DNA from 3 places in the Planococcus versutus genome. Region 1 is predicted to be linked to each of the others. Evidence: predicted binding sites of a transcription regulator. Region 1 holds the regulator's gene; each other region holds the start of a gene.

Region 1 (5,888 bases):
ATTGCCGTATCCAGGAGGGCCACATATTGACCGATTGGCGCATGCGAGTGATGATGCTATCAAGTTCCCTCGAGTTTGGTTGGAAGAAGGATCTTACGATTTTAGTTTTAGTGGATTAAAATCTTCTGTGCTTAACTATATGCACAATGCTGTGCAGCGCGGCGAGACAGTAGTGCCTGAACACGTTGCAGCTGGCTTTCAAAACAGTGTGGTTGAGGTAGTAACAGGAAAAACCGTTCGGGCAGCGAGCGAATACAACGTTCGTCAAGTAATTGCGGCAGGCGGCGTTGCAGCGAATAAAGGACTTAGAACGTCATTAAAAGCTGCATTTCAAGAAAAAGAAATACCTTTCTACATTCCCTCATTGCCGCTGTGCACAGATAATGCCGCAATGATCGCAGCAGCTGGAACCATCATGTACGAAAAAGGTCTTTTTGGTACTCTAGCGATGAATGGTCGACCTGGTATGCAGTTAACATCATGGATTTAATAAAAACGAGTAATTTCATCATTTCAGAAAGACTGAAATGGTTGAAACTACTCGTTTTTTTATCGTAACATTCAGACTTTGCCAAAATGGAGATCATCGTTCTGTCAATAGAGAACATTTGTACTTATGCACAATTTGTTAGTAACTTGTTCATAACTAGAGGATAAAATGAGGTTTTTCTATATATTGTGTAAGGAAGAGTGGAAAAACATGTGGATAACATTTCTTCTTTTTGTGGATAATGTGCAAAAGCCTGTTGACAGTTGATAAGACAACCCCGAAGATGTGGAGAAATCTGTGGAAATAAAAAGTTGGTTAATCGCTATTGACCTATATATAGTAATCAAAAAACCAGCTAATCAATTAGCTGGTTTGGGTTAAATTTGTTCGAGTTTTTCTTGGATTTCGAGCCATTGTGTCATCACTAGTTCGTGAGTCGATTTTAGCTCTTCGAGTTCGTTTTGAAGAGGCAATACAAGCTCGTGATCTTGGAATATTTCAGGTTGGCATAATTGTTCTTCGATTTCTGCGATTTGCATATCCAATTTCTCCATAGATTGCTCTACTTCTTCAGATTGACGAAGCAACTGGCGTTCGAGTTTTTTTGCTTCCTTATCAATTTGTGAAGTGGATGTCGATGCAGTAGCTTTAACTTCGGTCACTTGACCCATTTCATCTAATGCTTTGAGTTCAGCAATTTCTAGTTTTTTCTCTACGTAGTAATCATAATCACCCAAATACTCCGAAGTGCCGTCTTGTGTGAGTTCAACCACTTTAGTAGCAATGCGGTTCATGAAATAGCGATCATGCGACACGAAAAGCAAAGTGCCGGGATAATCCAACAAGGCATTTTCCAATACTTCTTTACTATCGAGGTCCAAATGGTTGGTCGGTTCATCAAGTAACAGGACATTGGCTTTTTGCATCATCAATTTTGCTAAAGCCACACGCGCTTTTTCACCACCTGATAACGTAGATACTGGCTTTAACACATCGTCGCCAGTAAATAAAAAGCGTCCCAAGATGCCACGGATGTCTTTTTCATTGATCAATGGGTAATCGTCCCATAACTCGTTTAACACGAGTTTGTTGCCTTTCAAATTGGCTTGTTCTTGATCATAGTAACCAAACTGAATACCTGTTCCGTAGTGAACGTCGCCTTCAAGTGGCTGCAGTTCTTTGATGATGGTTTTCAATAAAGTCGATTTGCCAACACCGTTCGGTCCAACGAGTGCTAAGCTGTCTTGGCGGTATAGTTTCAAGGAAATGTCTTTCGAGACAGGTTCTGCACTATAGCCAATCGCTAATGATTGAACGTTTAACACATCGTTGCCACTTTGTTTAGCAATCGTAAAGCCAAAACTCGCGGATTTTTCGTTGCCATCGGGGACTTCCATCCAATCGGTTTTTTGCAAAGTCTTTCTTCGGCTCTGTGCCATTTTGGTGGTCGAAGCACGCGCTAAGTTGCGTTGCACATAATCTTCGAGTTTGGCTTTTTCACCTTGTTGTTTTTCAAATTGCTTTTGATCGAGTTCGTATTGTTTGGCTTTTTCATCTAAATACCGGCTGTAATTGCCGTTGTACTTTTTTACGCGGTGGCGAGACACTTCGTATACCATGGTCACGACTTGGTCGAGGAAATAACGATCATGAGAAACAATGAGTAACGCACCGGGGTAGTTCTTCAAAAAGGTTTCCAACCAGCTTAAAGTTTCAATGTCTAAATGGTTGGTCGGCTCATCGAGAATTAACAGCTCCGGCTTGCTAAGTAAATGCTTTGCTAGCATCAGCCGTGTTTTCTGACCACCTGATAACGACGTTACTTTTTTGTCGTAGTCTTCCGGAAAAAATTTCATGCCGTGAAGAATGGCGCGTGTATCGGATTCGTACTGATAACCACCGGCATCTTTAAAGTCATGTTGTAGAGAATCGTATTCTTTCATCACTTTGTCGTTTTCTTCTGAGTTGTTGTAAACAGCTGGATTGGCCATTTGTGCTTCTAAATGACGAAGCTTTGCTTCTTGTTCACGAAATTGATGAAAAATTGTCATCATTTCATCCCAAATGGTCGCGTCAGATTCCAAGTTGCTTTGTTGCTCTAAATAACCGATTGTCAAATCCTTCGGCATGCTAATGTCGCCGCTGTTGTAAGATATCTCTCCTGCTATGATTTTCAATAATGTCGATTTTCCTGAACCGTTGCGGCCTACTAATGCTACGCGGTCGCGGTGTTGCACTTCCAATTTGACGCCTGAGAGAATCTCTTCTGCACCAAATGATTTATAGACTTGGTTTACTTGTAAAACAATCATGTAGGTCACCTCTATTCTCTTTAAGTGTAGCCGATAGAGCGGTTGTTCGCAATTACACAAGTCTTTACATATCAAGCCTCCTACTGTAAGATGAAAGCGATTTGACAACACCTCAGGAGGATGCAAAAGGTATGTTACACGAGACATCTAAAATTCCCCAAGCTACGACCAAAAGGCTGCCACTCTATTATCGCTTTCTTCAAAATTTCGAGAATGCCGGACAAAAACGCATTTCCTCGCAAGAATTAAGCGAAGCGATGAAAATTGATTCTGCTACCATCCGACGTGATTTTTCTCATTTAGGAGCTCTTGGAAAAAAGGGTTATGGCTATGATGTTCAAGAATTGTTGTTGTTTTTTCGAAAAACATTAGACCAAGATGAAGCGACCAATGTTGCGTTGATTGGTGTCGGGGGTTTAGGAAGCGCATTTTTAAAGTATAATTTTCATCGTAACCACAACACCAAAATTATCGTTGCATTTGATTCGAACAGTCCGGAAAAAGGCGAAAAGATTAACGATATTGATACGTATCATCCTGATAAAATTGAAGAAAAAATTAATGAATACGGGATCGAGTTGGTTATTTTGACGGTACCATCACGCTCTGCACAAGAAGTAACAGATCGTTTAGCAAAAACTGATATTAAAGGGATCTTAAATTTCACACCGGTACGAATATCGGTGCCTGACCATATTCGTGTTCAGACCATCGATTTGTCAGTTGAGTTGCAAACCTTGATCTACCAAATCAAGCAACAATGACTTAAAAACTTCACATTTTCAAGGCCTTTGGAAATAGCCAAACCTATTTAAATGATGTAAAATAGAGCCATAATACAGGAGGTGCAACGTATGCCAGGTCCAATGAGTATCATCATTATCGGGGTTGTTGCTTTACTTGTTTTCGGTCCAAAAAAATTACCGGAACTTGGAAAAGCGTTTGGTTCGTCTTTGCGTGAGTTCAAGAACGCTACAAAAGGACTTGTAGACGATGACGACGATAAAGTAGAGTTGAAAAAGAAAGAAGAGCACAAAGAAATACGATAGGATGTTTGTCTAATGCCAGAACAAGATATGACATTAATTGAACATATAGGAGAACTTAGAAAACGACTGACCATTCTAGTCGTTTTCTTTGTATTAGCACTTATTATTAGCTTTTTCCTTGCGCAACCGCTGATTCAGTATTTGCAGTATACAGAAGAAGCTAAAAATCTTACCTTGAATGCGTTTAAAATTACAGATCCGTTAAAGATTTTTATGCAAGTGACAATGATTTTAGCATTAATCATGACATCACCCCTCATCATGTACCAGTTTTGGGCGTTTATCAGTCCAGGTCTTCTCGATAAAGAGCGGAGAGCGACATTAAGTTACATTCCGTTTTCGGTATTGTTATTTTTAGGGGGCATTGCATTTGCGTATTTGATCTTGTTTCCATACGTCATCGGATTTATGTTAACCATTTCCGATAATATGGACATACAAGAAACCATAGGCATAAATGAGTACTTCCAATTCTTGTTCCAAATCACGTTGCCATTCGGCTTGATATTCCAACTGCCGGTCGTCATGTTGTTTTTAACGAGACTCGGAATTATCACACCGATGCTGATGACAAAATACCGCAAGTATGCTTATCTGGGATTAGTGATCATCGCAGCGTTTATCACGCCGCCTGATATTGTCTCGCATATGATTGTGACATTGCCGCTAATCATACTGTACGAATTTAGTGTACTTATTGCCAAAGTGGGGTATCGAAAATTTTTAAAAGCCGAGCAACAACAAGCTATTGAAGAACAACAAGAAAGCCTTCCACCGAATTGATTCGGAGAAGGCTTTTTTTACTGTAAATTTTCCATTTGTTTTTGGAATTCCATGATCTTGTCCATATTGAGTTGAATAAGCATGACATAACTGTTCAAACAAATATGGGCAATGATAGGGGTGATGATGCTTTTCGTTTTTTGGTATAAAAACGCTAAGATAAAGCCGGTCGTGAAATACAACAACAAATGCGTAAAATCAAAATGAATCAATGCAAACACTAAGGCACTGACGGCAGTTGCGAAAAAGAAGTTGGTCGTTTGATTTAAAGAGCCAAATAACACACGGCGGAAAACCAATTCTTCTAAAATCGGACCAAAAAGCACGATAGAAACGATTGCAAGTGGTACTGCTTTGGCAATAGTAACTAACGAAGCAGTATTCTCAGAACCGGGATCAATGCCAAGAAAGTTCATTTCGATTAAAGCAGCAAGCGATTGCCCAATAAGCAATAACAAGAAACCAAGAAAGCCCCAAACAACGGCCATGACTGGAGACGATTTCTTGCCTTTCCAAATATCAAAAAAGCGCTTGTCTCGAAAAACAACGATAAGTGTTAAGATAAAGCCAATTCCCATGGTCAGAAAAATGAGCCAGCCAGACGTAGCAGCACTGGCAGCTTCACGGTCCAAACCTTGTCCTTGGAAGTAATCAAAAGTAGGTGCGATAAACAAAATCGGTGAAAGCTGAGCGATGATGAAAATTAGCAGTACGAAAAGCGGTGTTTTTTTGCCTTTGTACTTAGGTCGCTTGCTGTTGTTTTTTTCAGTCCTTGGTTTGGCGGTAGAGTCTTTTTCAAAAAATGTGTCTAGTAATTTCTTACGTTTAGTGGGCATATTGTAATTCCTTTCACTTTTAAACTCCTTCTATTGTAGAGCTTTGAGAAGCTAACCGCAAAGAAATCAAAATCATAGTAGTTCTTACTTGCAAAAGACTGAAGATTTTATTAAACTTGGTTATGGGTTAGCACTCAAAGGTTGAGAGTGCTAATCGAGAATATATAGATAATTTGAGGAGGGTGTTTCATTTGTTAAGACCACTAGGAGATCGTGTAATTATTGAGCTCATCGAAGCGGAAGAGAAAACGTCAAGCGGTATCGTTTTACCGGGATCAGCACAAGAAAAACCGCAGGAGGGCCATGTGATCGCTGTAGGAAATGGACTTATTCGTGAAAACGGACAGCGCACAGAATTGGACGTACAAGCTGGCGATCGCGTTATCTTCTCGAAATACGCAGGCTCTGAATTGAAATA
Region 2 (5,888 bases), 640 kb from region 1:
TTGCGGAAGGCAAAAACATAGTTAAAGCCAATACAGAAGATAAAACGACTGTTAGAAATTTTGATGTTCTATTCAAACTGTTGATCCCCTTTCATATCCGTGACTCATCTATAAGTTATGTTGAAAAAATTCTGTTATCATGATGCTGTTCCTTAAATTTGAAATCCTTAGGAAAAATCCAGCAAAATCATTGTACCATCAGATAAACCTATTTATTGTTACAGTTTGTTATCAATTAGAAATCTAAAATGACAAAACAGAGCAAAATAGCAAGTAAATGCGTAATTTTGATAAGAATATGACGGTTTAGTGAAAAACGTTAAAAGACAAATGTTTTAAATGTAACATAAAATTTTACTAGAGAAAATATAGAAGGATTTCAACAAAATAAAAAAGCCTTTCCTATTAGAAAAGGAAAGACTTTTACTTAAGCGTCTGCTAATACATCAGTTGGGTCTCGACGAACAACGAGGACATCGCATTTAGCCGTGCGAACAATTCGTTCGGAAACACTCCCCATGACAAAACGTTCAGCCGCATTTAATCCAGTTGCGCCACAAATGATCACATCGACATTTAGCTTAGGTGCGAGTTCTTTTGGAATAACGATTTTTGGCACTCCATATTCAACGATCACTTCTACTTTTTCTACACCAGCAGCAAGAGCTTGTTCTTTAAAACCATCTAGTAACTCTTCAGATGTTTTCTTTGTACGATCTGCAATTGTGCGGTCGTAAGCGTCAATTGAGCCAAATGAACGATTGTCAATAATGTGGACAAGATACAATGAGGCATTATTTCGTGTAGCAGCGGATACACCTTTATTAAATGCTAATTCAGATTCTTTAGAACCATCGACTGCTACGAGAATAGTGGAATATTTTAACGTCATTTTGCATTCCTCCTTGTTTCTTACTAGTACTCATTCGCCATTTGTAGCTTGAATTCCTTCTTAACTAGTGCAGCTTCTTCACCATACAGTGTCTACCAAGTGAAAGTTTATAAAATTCATAAGAGAATTCGTGATAAAATAAACTAAATTGATGGATTCGTAATGCGATATGGGAGGTAGATGAGATTTTGAAATCTAATATGAGAAACACCGACGCATTAACAGGCATCGACGAATTATTGTCCGTCTGCCACCAAGTAAAAGAAATAAAAAAAGGGGATTTTTTATTTCGTGAAGGAGATCTGACTGAAGGAATTTCAATCATTCGGTCAGGCAAAATCAGGATTGAAAAAGTAACACCCGATGGTCGTGAATTGACGCTTAAGATCTGTGGACCAGGTCAATTAGTAGGAGAAGTAACTATTTTTTCCGATGCCTCTAAATATGTGTTAGATGCACGTGCGATAGAAGATGCTGTGTATCTTCAAATTTCTATAAAAGATTTAGAAGAAGCGATGCAGTCGAATGGTCGCTTAGCCATAGCATTTATGAAGTGGATGGGAATTGATCAACAAAAAACGCAAACAAAATTCCGGGATTTGCTACTTCATGGCAAAAAAGGAGCTCTGTATTCAACTTTAATTCGTCTGTCAAACAGTTATGGCATCGAAAAAGAAAAAGGAATTTTGATTGATATGGTATTAACAAACCAAGATCTTGCCAACTTTTGCGGAATGACAAGAGAAGTGGTTAACCGTATGTTAGCCGATTTGAAGAAAAAAGACATTTTAAGTGTAGATGAAGGAAAAATACTAGTGCATAATCTGGGTTATTTAAAAACCGAAACAAATTGTGAAAACTGTCCGGTTTACTTATGTAAAATTGATTGATTGAAAAGCTTGCCACTGGGCAGGCTTTTTTTTGACTTAAATTTGCCTAATTAATAAAAAAAAGAGGTGATTGTGATAAATGTCACAGTGTGACACCTAGAGATAGCATAGGCTAAAAGTAAAGCTGATAAGAATAAGAGGTGATAGCGAATGAGTCAGAAAAAGTCAGAGCCAGAGGTCAATCTAAAAGGTACTTTTGTAAGTGTTCTTATAGTGGGACTCGTCATTGTGGTCATGTGGGTCGCTGTATATTTATTATATGTAGCTCGTTAAGACAGAACGAAAGGAGTAGGTTAAAATGCATCTTCATAAATACGAAAAAATTTGGCTAACTTTAGGGGTTATATCTCTAATTATATTCTTAAGTGTAGTGGGAGTGAGCGCGTTTTCTCAGAATCATACACCTGCTGGAGGGATGGAAACCATTGACCCTAAAAAAGTGAACGAAACAGCACCGTTTGACAATCCGGGAGTCACGCAATTAGATGACGATACATATCAAGCAACCATTGTGGCAATGGCTTTTGGGTACACAGCACCTGAATTGAAAGTTCCGGTAGGCAAAGAAGTCGTTTTTAAAGTTACCAGTACGGATGTAGTTCATAGTTTTACGATTGATAACACGAAAGTCAATATGATGGTCGTTCCAGGTCGCATTACGACAAAATCGTATACGTTTGAAAAGCCCGGTACGTATTTGATTCTTTGCAATGAATACTGTGGGACAGGTCACCATATGATGTATACAGAAATAGAGGTGTATGAAGAATGATTGCTTTGCAAGATCGCAAAATTGCTTTATGGAATATCGGTGTCGCCTATACTGCATTTTTAATCGGGACTTTATGTGGACTACTTCAAGTATTTATCCGCAATGACGCACTTCAATTGCCTGCTTGGTTGGATTATTACCAAATCTTAACGGCACACGGTGTCTTGCTCGCACTTATCTATACGACATTTTTTATTTTTGGTTTCTTTATTACAGGAATGAGTAAGAGTTTAGGTAGCTTTGGACCTAAAGTTCGCTTGTTTTCTTGGATTGGTTTTTGGGTGACCTTGCTTGGGACTGTTATGGCAACGGCTATGATCATTTCTGGACAAGCTTCTGTCATGTATACCTTTTATGCACCTTTAAAAGCAAGTGGCTTTTTCTATGTCGGACTTGCGTTAGTGATTATTGGAACATGGATTAGTAGTTTTGCGTTGGTGGGGCATTACCGTGTATGGCGTAAAAATCACAAAGGGCAGTTAAGTCCGTTGTTTGCTTTTATGACCATTACAACCATTATCATGTGGATCATTGCATGTCTTGGAGTTGTAGCGACGGTTCTGTTTCAATACATTCCGTGGGCATTTGGATGGACCGATACGATTGATGTCGAACTCAGTCGCTCATTGTTTTGGTATTTTGGTCATCCTCTCGTTTACTTTTGGTTGCTGCCAGCCTATATGGCTTGGTACGTGATTGTACCAAAACTGTTAGGTGTAAAAGTTTTTAGTGATTCACTGGCACGTATGTCTTTCGTTTTGTTTATCTTGTTTTCAATTCCGGTTGGTTTTCACCACCAGCTGACAGAACCGGGTATCTCGAATTTTTGGAAATTTCTTCAGGTTGTTTTAACATTTATGGTCATCGTTCCATCATTGATGACGGCATTCTCGATGTTTGCAACATTTGAAATTGCAGGTCGTAAAAACGGCGGCAAAGGTCTTTTCGGTTGGTTTACGAAATTGCCTTGGAAAGATATTCGCTTTACGTCTATTTTTATCGCCATGCTGTTCTTTATTCCAGGTGGAGCAGGCGGGATTATCAATGCGAGTTTTCAGTTAAACGAAGTGGTTCATAATACGTTATGGATTGTTGGACATTTCCATATTACTGTAGGAACGCCAGTAGCGATGACATTTATGGGCGTAACCTTTTGGCTGATCCCCTATTTAACAGGTCGGAAATTTACTAAATCTATGAAAGTTCTAGGACTGGTGCAAATTATTACGTGGTCTATCGGGATGCTATTAATGTCGACAGCGCAGCATCTATTAGGTCTTCTCGGAGCACCAAGAAGAACTGCTTACTCTAGTTATAACAATCATCCCTCTTCAGCAGAATGGTTTGATGGTATTTTAACCAATCACGTCACAATGGCAATTGGCGGCAGCATTTTGTTTATGTCGGCAATGATTTTGATTTACATCGTTATCATGACGATGTTCCTTTCACCCAAAGCTGTTGAAGCGAAAGATATGGTCGATTTTCCGTTGGCTGAAAGTGATATGAGCAATACGCCGAAATGGTTAGAGAATTGGTGGATTTGGATTGGTCTTGCTTTAGCACTCATTGCACTTGCCTATGCAATTCCGCTAACACATATGATTCAACATGCACCGCCAGGCTCAGAAGGATTCAAAACGTGGTAGGAGTTGAAGAACAATGTTCACAATGGTTTTATCATTGATGGTTGTGTTTATCGCGTTTACCGCGATGATCGTAGAAGTATCTTCTATAGAAGAAGAGTAATTATAGAAGACAGTTAGGAAATCGAGATAAATGATTTCCTAACTGTCTTTTTTATGCTTTTGAGCAGTCTTTATTGTCTTATGCGAAAGTGTTCTATATATTGGAAAGAAAGAGTTAGGAAGTTGGGGCTTATGCGATGACGGTGATGGAATGGATTTTTACAGCAATTAGTATATTTTGGCTCAGTGAATTTTTGATTTTTCGCAATCGTGGGGTTGGACAAGGCGATTCGTTAGAAAAACGTACTTTTATGATGATTTTTGGTGTGCTAATCGGAACAATTTTACTAGGATTTGTGTTGCAAGAGCTCAAATCATTTGAATTGATCGCATGGCTCGGACAAGTAATAGGCATCATCCTTCTTGCCACGGGTGTGTTTTTACGCTTTTGGGGAATTATTCATTTAAAATCACAATTCACACGTTACGTTACAGTTCGTGAAGGCGATGAAATCGTGAGTACGGGTCCATACCGCAAACTAAGACATCCGCTTTATACCGGTTTGTTTTTAATCACGATTGGTATGGCGCTATTCTTTAGTAGTATCATTGCAGCCATTGTGGGGGGCACCGGTATGATTTGGGCATTGCTTCAACGGATTAAATATGAAGAAGCGTTGCTTATCGAGAAATTTGGTCCGGATTATGAACAGTGGATGAAACAACGTGCAAGACTCATTCCATTTATTTATTAAGCAAATTGAGACAAAAGCTCTTATTCTCCTTATTGGGAATAAGACTTTTTTTGTATGAGCAGTTCTTTTTACATCGTGTACGATATAGTTTAATGTGGATCGTGTAAGATATAAATAGACGGGGAATACGTACAATGAAAACACTATTTGAAACAACTATGATCAACACAGGCGGAAGAGACGGAGCAGTTTACTCACCCGATAATATTTTCTATATGGATGTAGCTAAACCAAAGGCGCTTGGTGGAAACGCAACAACAGCAACAAATCCAGAACAACTTTTCGCGGCTGGTTATAGTGCATGCTTTAACAGTGCGTTGGAATTGGTACTCGAAGCGGGTAAAGTAGAGATAGAAAAAAGTGAAGTAACAGCAACTGTTGCATTAATCGGAGACCAAGCAGATGGTGGCGTGAAACTAGCGGTAAAATTAGTTGTCGATATTACAGGAATTGACCAAGAACTAAAGCAAGAATATGTAGAAAAAGCACACAAAACATGCCCGTATTCAAAAGCGATTCAAGGGTCTGTAGAGGTAGAAATAACTGTTTTATAATAAGTGTTTAGGTGAGATGTAAATGAAACAACCGACAAAACTAGAGCAGCAATTGTGTTTTGAAGTTTATAAAGCTTCTAGTAACTTTTCGAAAATGTATGCAAACGCATTAGAACCATTCAAGTTAACATTTCCACAGTATTTAGTGCTTCTTGTGTTATGGGAAGAAAACGATGTATTAACGAAAAACATTAGCGAACGACTAGGTCTTGGTATTGGTACCGTAAATCCCATCATTAAGCGAATGATTGACAATGGCCACTTGATAAAAAAACAATCTCAAACCGATAAACGTGCATTTGTGATTTCATTGACAGAACAAGCCAAAGATGAACAA
Region 3 (5,888 bases), 1.1 Mb from region 1:
TTTACCCATTTTTTTAGCGAATACAGAAGAGACAGATGCGCGTTCTTCTTCAGTCAATGGACGTGTAGAATAAACTATTGCATCTTCAATTCCTTGTGCTGTATTAGACAAAGCCACAAACTCATCAGCCATAGAGCCAACTTCGTTCAATCGTTTGCGCTCTGCCATTAGTTGAAGTGTGTTGACAACAAACGGATTTGCGCCATTAAACACTTGATTGATTAAATTTGTTCGTTTATCAGCTGATAGTTTTGGAGAAACAATCAAGTTGTAAAGTTCCGGAGTCATGTCGAAGACTTTTTTCACTTCACGCAAATCTTGTTCAATAGCCAAAGACAAATCATGCTTTTGAGCAACTTGGAACAATGCTAAAGCGTAGCGTTCTGAAACTTGGCTCACTGAACTTCGCCTGCCTTCGCAATCGTTTCGTTAATCAACTGACGGTTGTCTTCCTCAGAGATTTCTTTTTCAAGCACTTTCGTAGCAGCAAGTAATGACAATGCCACAACTTCTTCACGAACAGCTGAAATCGCTTTATCTCTTTCGTTAGCAATTTCCTGAACTGCTGCTTCTTTCATGCGACCAGATTCAGCACGTGCTGTTGTAATGATTTCCTCACGCGAAACTTCGCCTTGCTTTTTAGCGTTTTCAACGATTTCTTGTGCTTGTGTACGCGCATCTTTAAGAAGGCTGCGCTGTTCTTCAAGCAATTTGTGTGATTCTAGACGGCTGTTTTCAGCAGTTTCGATCTCACTTTTAATCAAATCTTCACGTTGCTGCATTACGCCCATCAAAGGACCCCATGCGAATTTCTTCAATAGCAACATGAGCAAAATGAAGATGACAAATGTTGCGAGAATGTCTCCAATATTTAAAAACTCCCCGGTTGCACCGAGTACGAGGTGATCAAAAAACACGATTGTTTCACTCCCTTCAAGAGCCTAAAATGCAATTTCTTCTATATCGTAAAATCTTTTATTGTCATTATTTGTGTTCTAAAAAAATAGTTGCTACAAGTTTAAATGGTGAAAACCGTGTCGAAGCATCCCCACCATTTAACTTTTGCATAGAAATGCTATTGGTTCATAACGATGAACGCGATAACTACAGCGATGATTGGCAATGCTTCAACCAATGCAACACCGATAAACATAGTTGTTTGTAATACGCCACGTGCTTCTGGTTGGCGAGCGATACCTTCAACTGTTTTTGAAACGATAAGACCGTTACCAATACCTGCACCTAGTGCTGCTAAACCTACTGCGATTGCTGCTGCTAATAAACCTAATGAACCTGTCATTGTGATATGTCCTCCTCAGGATAGTTGTTTTTTTTTGCTCGATGAGCGGTTTTATACTTAATGATCGTCGGCAACTTTATGCGACATGTAGACCATCGTTAACATAACGAAAATAAACGCTTGGATTGCCCCGATAAAAATCGAGAATCCTTGCCATGCCATCATCGGCACGATTGCGGATGCGAATCCAAATGCACCTGCTGATGCGAGGCCTGCTAACAAAGTCAGCAAGATTTCCCCCGCATAGATGTTCCCGTAAAGACGCAGACCGAGTGTCAGCGTATTTGCAAATTCCTCAATGATGTTTAATGGGAACAAGAATTTCATCGGCTTGGTGTAGCCTCCGGCATATGATTTGAACCCTTTTAACTTAATACCATAGTAATGGCTTAAGATAAGCACCATTGCGGCTAATGTCATCGTTACCGTTGGATCAGCTGTTGGTGATTTCCACCAAAGTTCCCCGTAGACAACTATTGAAAATGGAAGCCCTAACATGTTCGATACAAAAATGAACATGATCAGGGTGATTCCAAGAACGTGGAATCGGCCACCATCTTTCCAGTCCATATTGCTTTTAATAATCCCTTTAACGAAATCCATGATCCATTCCATGAAGTTTTGCATACCTGTTGGTTTGAGTTGCAAATTACGTGTGGAGATAAAAGCAATTAGGAAAACGATAAGAGCGGCTACAAGGAGCATCATAACGTTTGATAGGTTGAACCAGATCCCGAGCACCTTAAGCATAGGAGCGCTGTGATCCACGATAGTTTCACCTCTCTTTCCACATTGTTAATGGTGTTTCACGTGATAAACAATCCGCTCTGTTAATAACAGAGCATAAGGGACCATCAACCCTATTACTGTACTGACCAAGTGAACGTGCTCTGCGAACAAAATCGCAATCGCGACAGCTGCAACACCTGATGCAAACCGTAATGCCGTTCCAAGAGAACGAACTTTCGAGCCTTCTGCCACCGCACGATCGAATTTCTCCATCCGCCGAACCAAAATCCACATATTGTAAATGCCGAACAAAGTTCCGATGATGAGACCTAAGAACACCTCTTGATAAGGAGTAAACCCCCAACCAATAACGTAGAACGCCAAGATGAAGAAAATCATCTTTTTCAGTCTTGTGTATATCTCCCTAAGTCCTTCCATTTTCTACATGTCTCCTGATTCGAATTTGCGGACAGTCTGAAGCATTGCCCAAACACCGACAGTGATGCCCATGAAAAGGCAAATGATCATAAAAAACGGTGCGGTTCCGATCCTTTCATCGAGCCACTTTCCAGTGAAAATACCGATGAGAACGGACCCGACAAGTTGTGTCAGGATGGCACTATAAATGGCCATCGCTTGTAAGGGACTTTTTGTTGGGCGCATGATAACCCCCTCGAACTTCGTTGATTTGACATTACGCTCTAAAAAAGAGCAGTCGCATCAGGCTTCCAAATCACATAATCTATGTAAGAAAACCTTCTCATGCATACCCTTTGTAAGCATACATTAGGGGTAAAATCATGTCAATTAGTAGAAGTGAAAAACTTCACAAGCGATTTTTCTCCGACATATTGTCGACAAATTTTAATTAGAAAAGTGAAATCGGCCATTATAGCTCCGACGGGCTTAAGGCAGAATGGCGAAGCGGCGTTTTTTCAGTCGCACAGCCAGGCTGACTTAAGACCCCGAGGAGCTGGCCGGTGCAACTAGACAACCCGAAAAGTGAAAGTGCCTGTTTAGCTCTGACAGGTGTAAGACGATCTGGCGAAGCGGCGTTTTTTGCCGCACAGCCAGAGTGACTTACATCCCGAAGAGCTAGGCACTTGCAACTAGACAACCCGAAAAGTGAAATCGGCCATTATAGCTCCGACGGGCTTAAGGCAGAATGGCGAAGCGGCGTTTTTTCAGTCGCACAGCCAGGCTGACTTAAGACCCCGAGGAGCTGGCCGGTGCAACTAGACAACCCGAAAAGTGAAAGTGCCTGTTTAGCTCTGACAGGTGTAAGACGATCTGGCGAAGCGGCGTTTTTTGCCGCACAGCCAGAGTGACTTACATCTCGCAAAGTAAGTAAATCACTCACTCTTCTGCAACTTTAAAAAATACGCATGCAGCGCTTCAACAATTCGTTCAGATGCTTTGCCATCTCCGTACGGATTGGATGCTTGGGACATCGCTGTATATGCATCTTCATCTGTTAGCAACTCTTTCGCCAACGTATAAATCGTTTCTTCATCGGTTCCCGCAAGCTTCAACGTTCCTGCAGTAATTCCTTCAGGACGCTCTGTCGTATCACGCAAAACGAGTACCGGTTTCCCCAGCGAAGGCGCTTCTTCTTGAATTCCGCCCGAATCGGTCAAAATAAAGAATGAACGCGCAGCAAAGTTATGGAAATCGAGAACTTCTAGCGGTTCAATTAAATGAATGCGCGGATCGCGACCTAATACTTCGTCTGCAACTTCACGGACAGCTGGATTCATATGAACTGGATAAACCACTTGAATGTCATCGTGCTCTTCGATCAAGCGTTTAATCGCACGGAACATATTGCGCATTGGCTGTCCTAGATTTTCACGACGATGCGCTGTCAGCAAAATCATTCGATCGGTACCGATTTTCTCTAAAATCGGATGCGAATACGTTTCACGAACTGTTGTTTGAAGTGCATCAATCGCTGTATTGCCTGTAATGTAAATCGTTTCGGCTTTTTTGTTTTCATCAAGCAAATTTTGAGCTGATTTTTCAGTTGGTGAAAAATGAATATCTGCCATGACTCCCGTCAATTGACGGTTCATCTCTTCAGGATAAGGCGAGTACTTGTTGTGCGTACGTAAGCCCGCTTCGACGTGACCGATGGCTACATGATTGTAAAAAGCAGCAAGACTCGCAGCAAAAGTTGTTGACGTATCCCCATGTACCAAAACGATATCTGGTTTTGCTTCTTTCATAATAGTATCGAGTCCTTGCATAGCGCGCATGGTCACATCCGTCAACGTTTGACGTTCCTTCATGATGTTCAAATCAAAATCAGGCGTAATTTTGAATGTCTCTAACACTTGATCCAGCATTTCTCTATGCTGTGCCGTAACAGTCACCAATGGTTCAATCGTGTCCGGATGTTTTTGAAGTTCTAACACAAGTGGTGCCATTTTGATGGCTTCTGGTCGTGTACCAAATATCGTCATTACTTTCCATTTTTTCGTCAAGCTGATTTACCTCACTCTCTTATTTTGTCCCAAATAACCGATCGCCAGCATCTCCAAGACCTGGAACGATATATCCTTTTTCGTTTAACTTTTCATCTAAAGCGGCAATAAAGATATCGACATCAGGATGCGCTGCTTGTAGAGCCTCTACACCTTCTGGAGCTGCAATGATACACATGAATCGAATTTTTTTAGCGCCTCTTTTTTTCATCGAGTTAACTGCTTCGATTGCTGATCCGCCTGTAGCAAGCATTGGATCAACTACAATAAATTCACGCTCTTCAACATCGGAAGGCAATTTCAAATAATATTCGACTGGCTGTAACGTGACTGGGTCACGATATAAACCGATATGACCTACTTTAGCGGCTGGAATCAATTTCAAAATTCCATCTACCATGCCAATGCCCGCACGCAAAATAGGCACAACACCTAATTTTTTTCCTGCAAGTACTTTTGATTTTGCCATTTGAACTGGTGTTTCAACATCAATTTCTTCTAACGGCAAGTCGCGTGTAATTTCAAAAGCCATCAACGTAGCAATTTCATCTACCAATTCACGGAACTCTTTCGTACCTGTAGACTTATCACGGATGTATGTTACTTTATGCTGGATCAATGGATGATCGAAAACGTATACTTTTCCCACTGCCTATCTCTCCTTTTCAAACTTAATCTTAAATAGTATAACAGAAAACCCACGATTCAAGTGGTTGAATTCTGCTTTACTGGGATTCAGTTATTTTCACCTACAAACATTTCTCCACAAAAAAAACGAGAAAACTTCTCTCGATTTTTTGAAAAACACAGTAAAATCCTGCTAAACTGCTTGCGTCTAACTTACTTTAGTTGAAACGCTTCACTAAGCGGCATCGGTTTGTAAAACAAATACCCTTGCCCAACTTTACATCCAATGGTTAACAAAGTTTGACGTTGTTTTTCTGTTTCGATGCCTTCAGCAACCGCATACATATTCAGATTTTCTGCAAGCTGAATAATTGTGCGAATGATTGCCAACGTACCCGGTTCATTCATATTTGAAATAAATGAGCGATCAATTTTTAGTTCTTCTATCGGGAGCTTTTGCAAATAACTTAGTGAAGAATATCCTGTACCGAAATCATCAATTGAAGTAGTAAATCCACATTGTTTTAAATGCTTAAATACTTTATTTGCGATTTCGATATCGACAAAGCCAATGCGCTCCGTAATTTCCAACTGAATCCACTGCGGGTCAATGCCATACGCTGCGGTCATATCCATTAAATTCGGAACAAAAGAATGATGGAAAAAGTGATCCGCTGAAATATTGATTGCGACTTGTCGCAAATTTAAGCCTTTATCCACTCTCTTTTTCATCCATGTCAACACTTGCC

The links. The regulator Rex, encoded in region 1, represses fermentation and respiration genes when NADH is low (regulators of the CRP and FNR family bind a similar motif). The targets are predictions, from matches to a motif close to TTGTGAAATATTTCACAA.
Region 2: the regulator Rex is predicted to act here: its motif matches at 1,853-1,870, upstream of I858_RS15770 (cytochrome c oxidase subunit II).
Region 3: the regulator Rex is predicted to act here: its motif matches at 2,844-2,861, upstream of I858_RS13340 (AtpZ/AtpI family protein).

The regions. Positions count from the first base shown of each region.
Region 1 is NZ_CP016540.2:516,062-521,949, forward strand. It holds gene tsaD (tRNA (adenosine(37)-N6)-threonylcarbamoyltransferase complex transferase subunit TsaD) at 1-490, shown strand, start outside; gene I858_RS02760 (ABC-F family ATP-binding cassette domain-containing protein) at 868-2,802, opposite strand; gene I858_RS02765 (redox-sensing transcriptional repressor Rex) at 2,934-3,566, shown strand; gene I858_RS02770 (twin-arginine translocase TatA/TatE family subunit) at 3,657-3,851, shown strand; gene tatC (twin-arginine translocase subunit TatC) at 3,864-4,634, shown strand; gene I858_RS02780 (CPBP family intramembrane glutamic endopeptidase) at 4,652-5,470, opposite strand; gene groES (co-chaperone GroES) at 5,662-5,888, shown strand, end outside.
Region 2 is NZ_CP016540.2:3,129,905-3,135,792, reverse strand. It holds gene I858_RS15790 (murein hydrolase activator EnvC family protein) at 1-76, opposite strand, end outside; gene I858_RS15785 (universal stress protein) at 428-892, opposite strand; gene I858_RS15780 (Crp/Fnr family transcriptional regulator) at 1,081-1,782, shown strand; gene I858_RS15770 (cytochrome c oxidase subunit II) at 2,081-2,554, shown strand; gene I858_RS15765 (b(o/a)3-type cytochrome-c oxidase subunit 1) at 2,551-4,203, shown strand; gene I858_RS15760 (methyltransferase family protein) at 4,440-4,997, shown strand; gene I858_RS15755 (organic hydroperoxide resistance protein) at 5,132-5,551, shown strand; gene I858_RS15750 (MarR family winged helix-turn-helix transcriptional regulator) at 5,574-5,888, shown strand, end outside.
Region 3 is NZ_CP016540.2:2,645,844-2,651,731, forward strand. It holds gene I858_RS13315 (F0F1 ATP synthase subunit delta) at 1-399, opposite strand, end outside; gene atpF (F0F1 ATP synthase subunit B) at 396-917, opposite strand; gene atpE (F0F1 ATP synthase subunit C) at 1,076-1,300, opposite strand; gene atpB (F0F1 ATP synthase subunit A) at 1,358-2,068, opposite strand; gene I858_RS13335 (ATP synthase subunit I) at 2,096-2,467, opposite strand; gene I858_RS13340 (AtpZ/AtpI family protein) at 2,471-2,692, opposite strand; gene wecB (non-hydrolyzing UDP-N-acetylglucosamine 2-epimerase) at 3,382-4,512, opposite strand; gene upp (uracil phosphoribosyltransferase) at 4,532-5,161, opposite strand; gene I858_RS13355 (EAL domain-containing protein) at 5,353-5,888, opposite strand, start outside.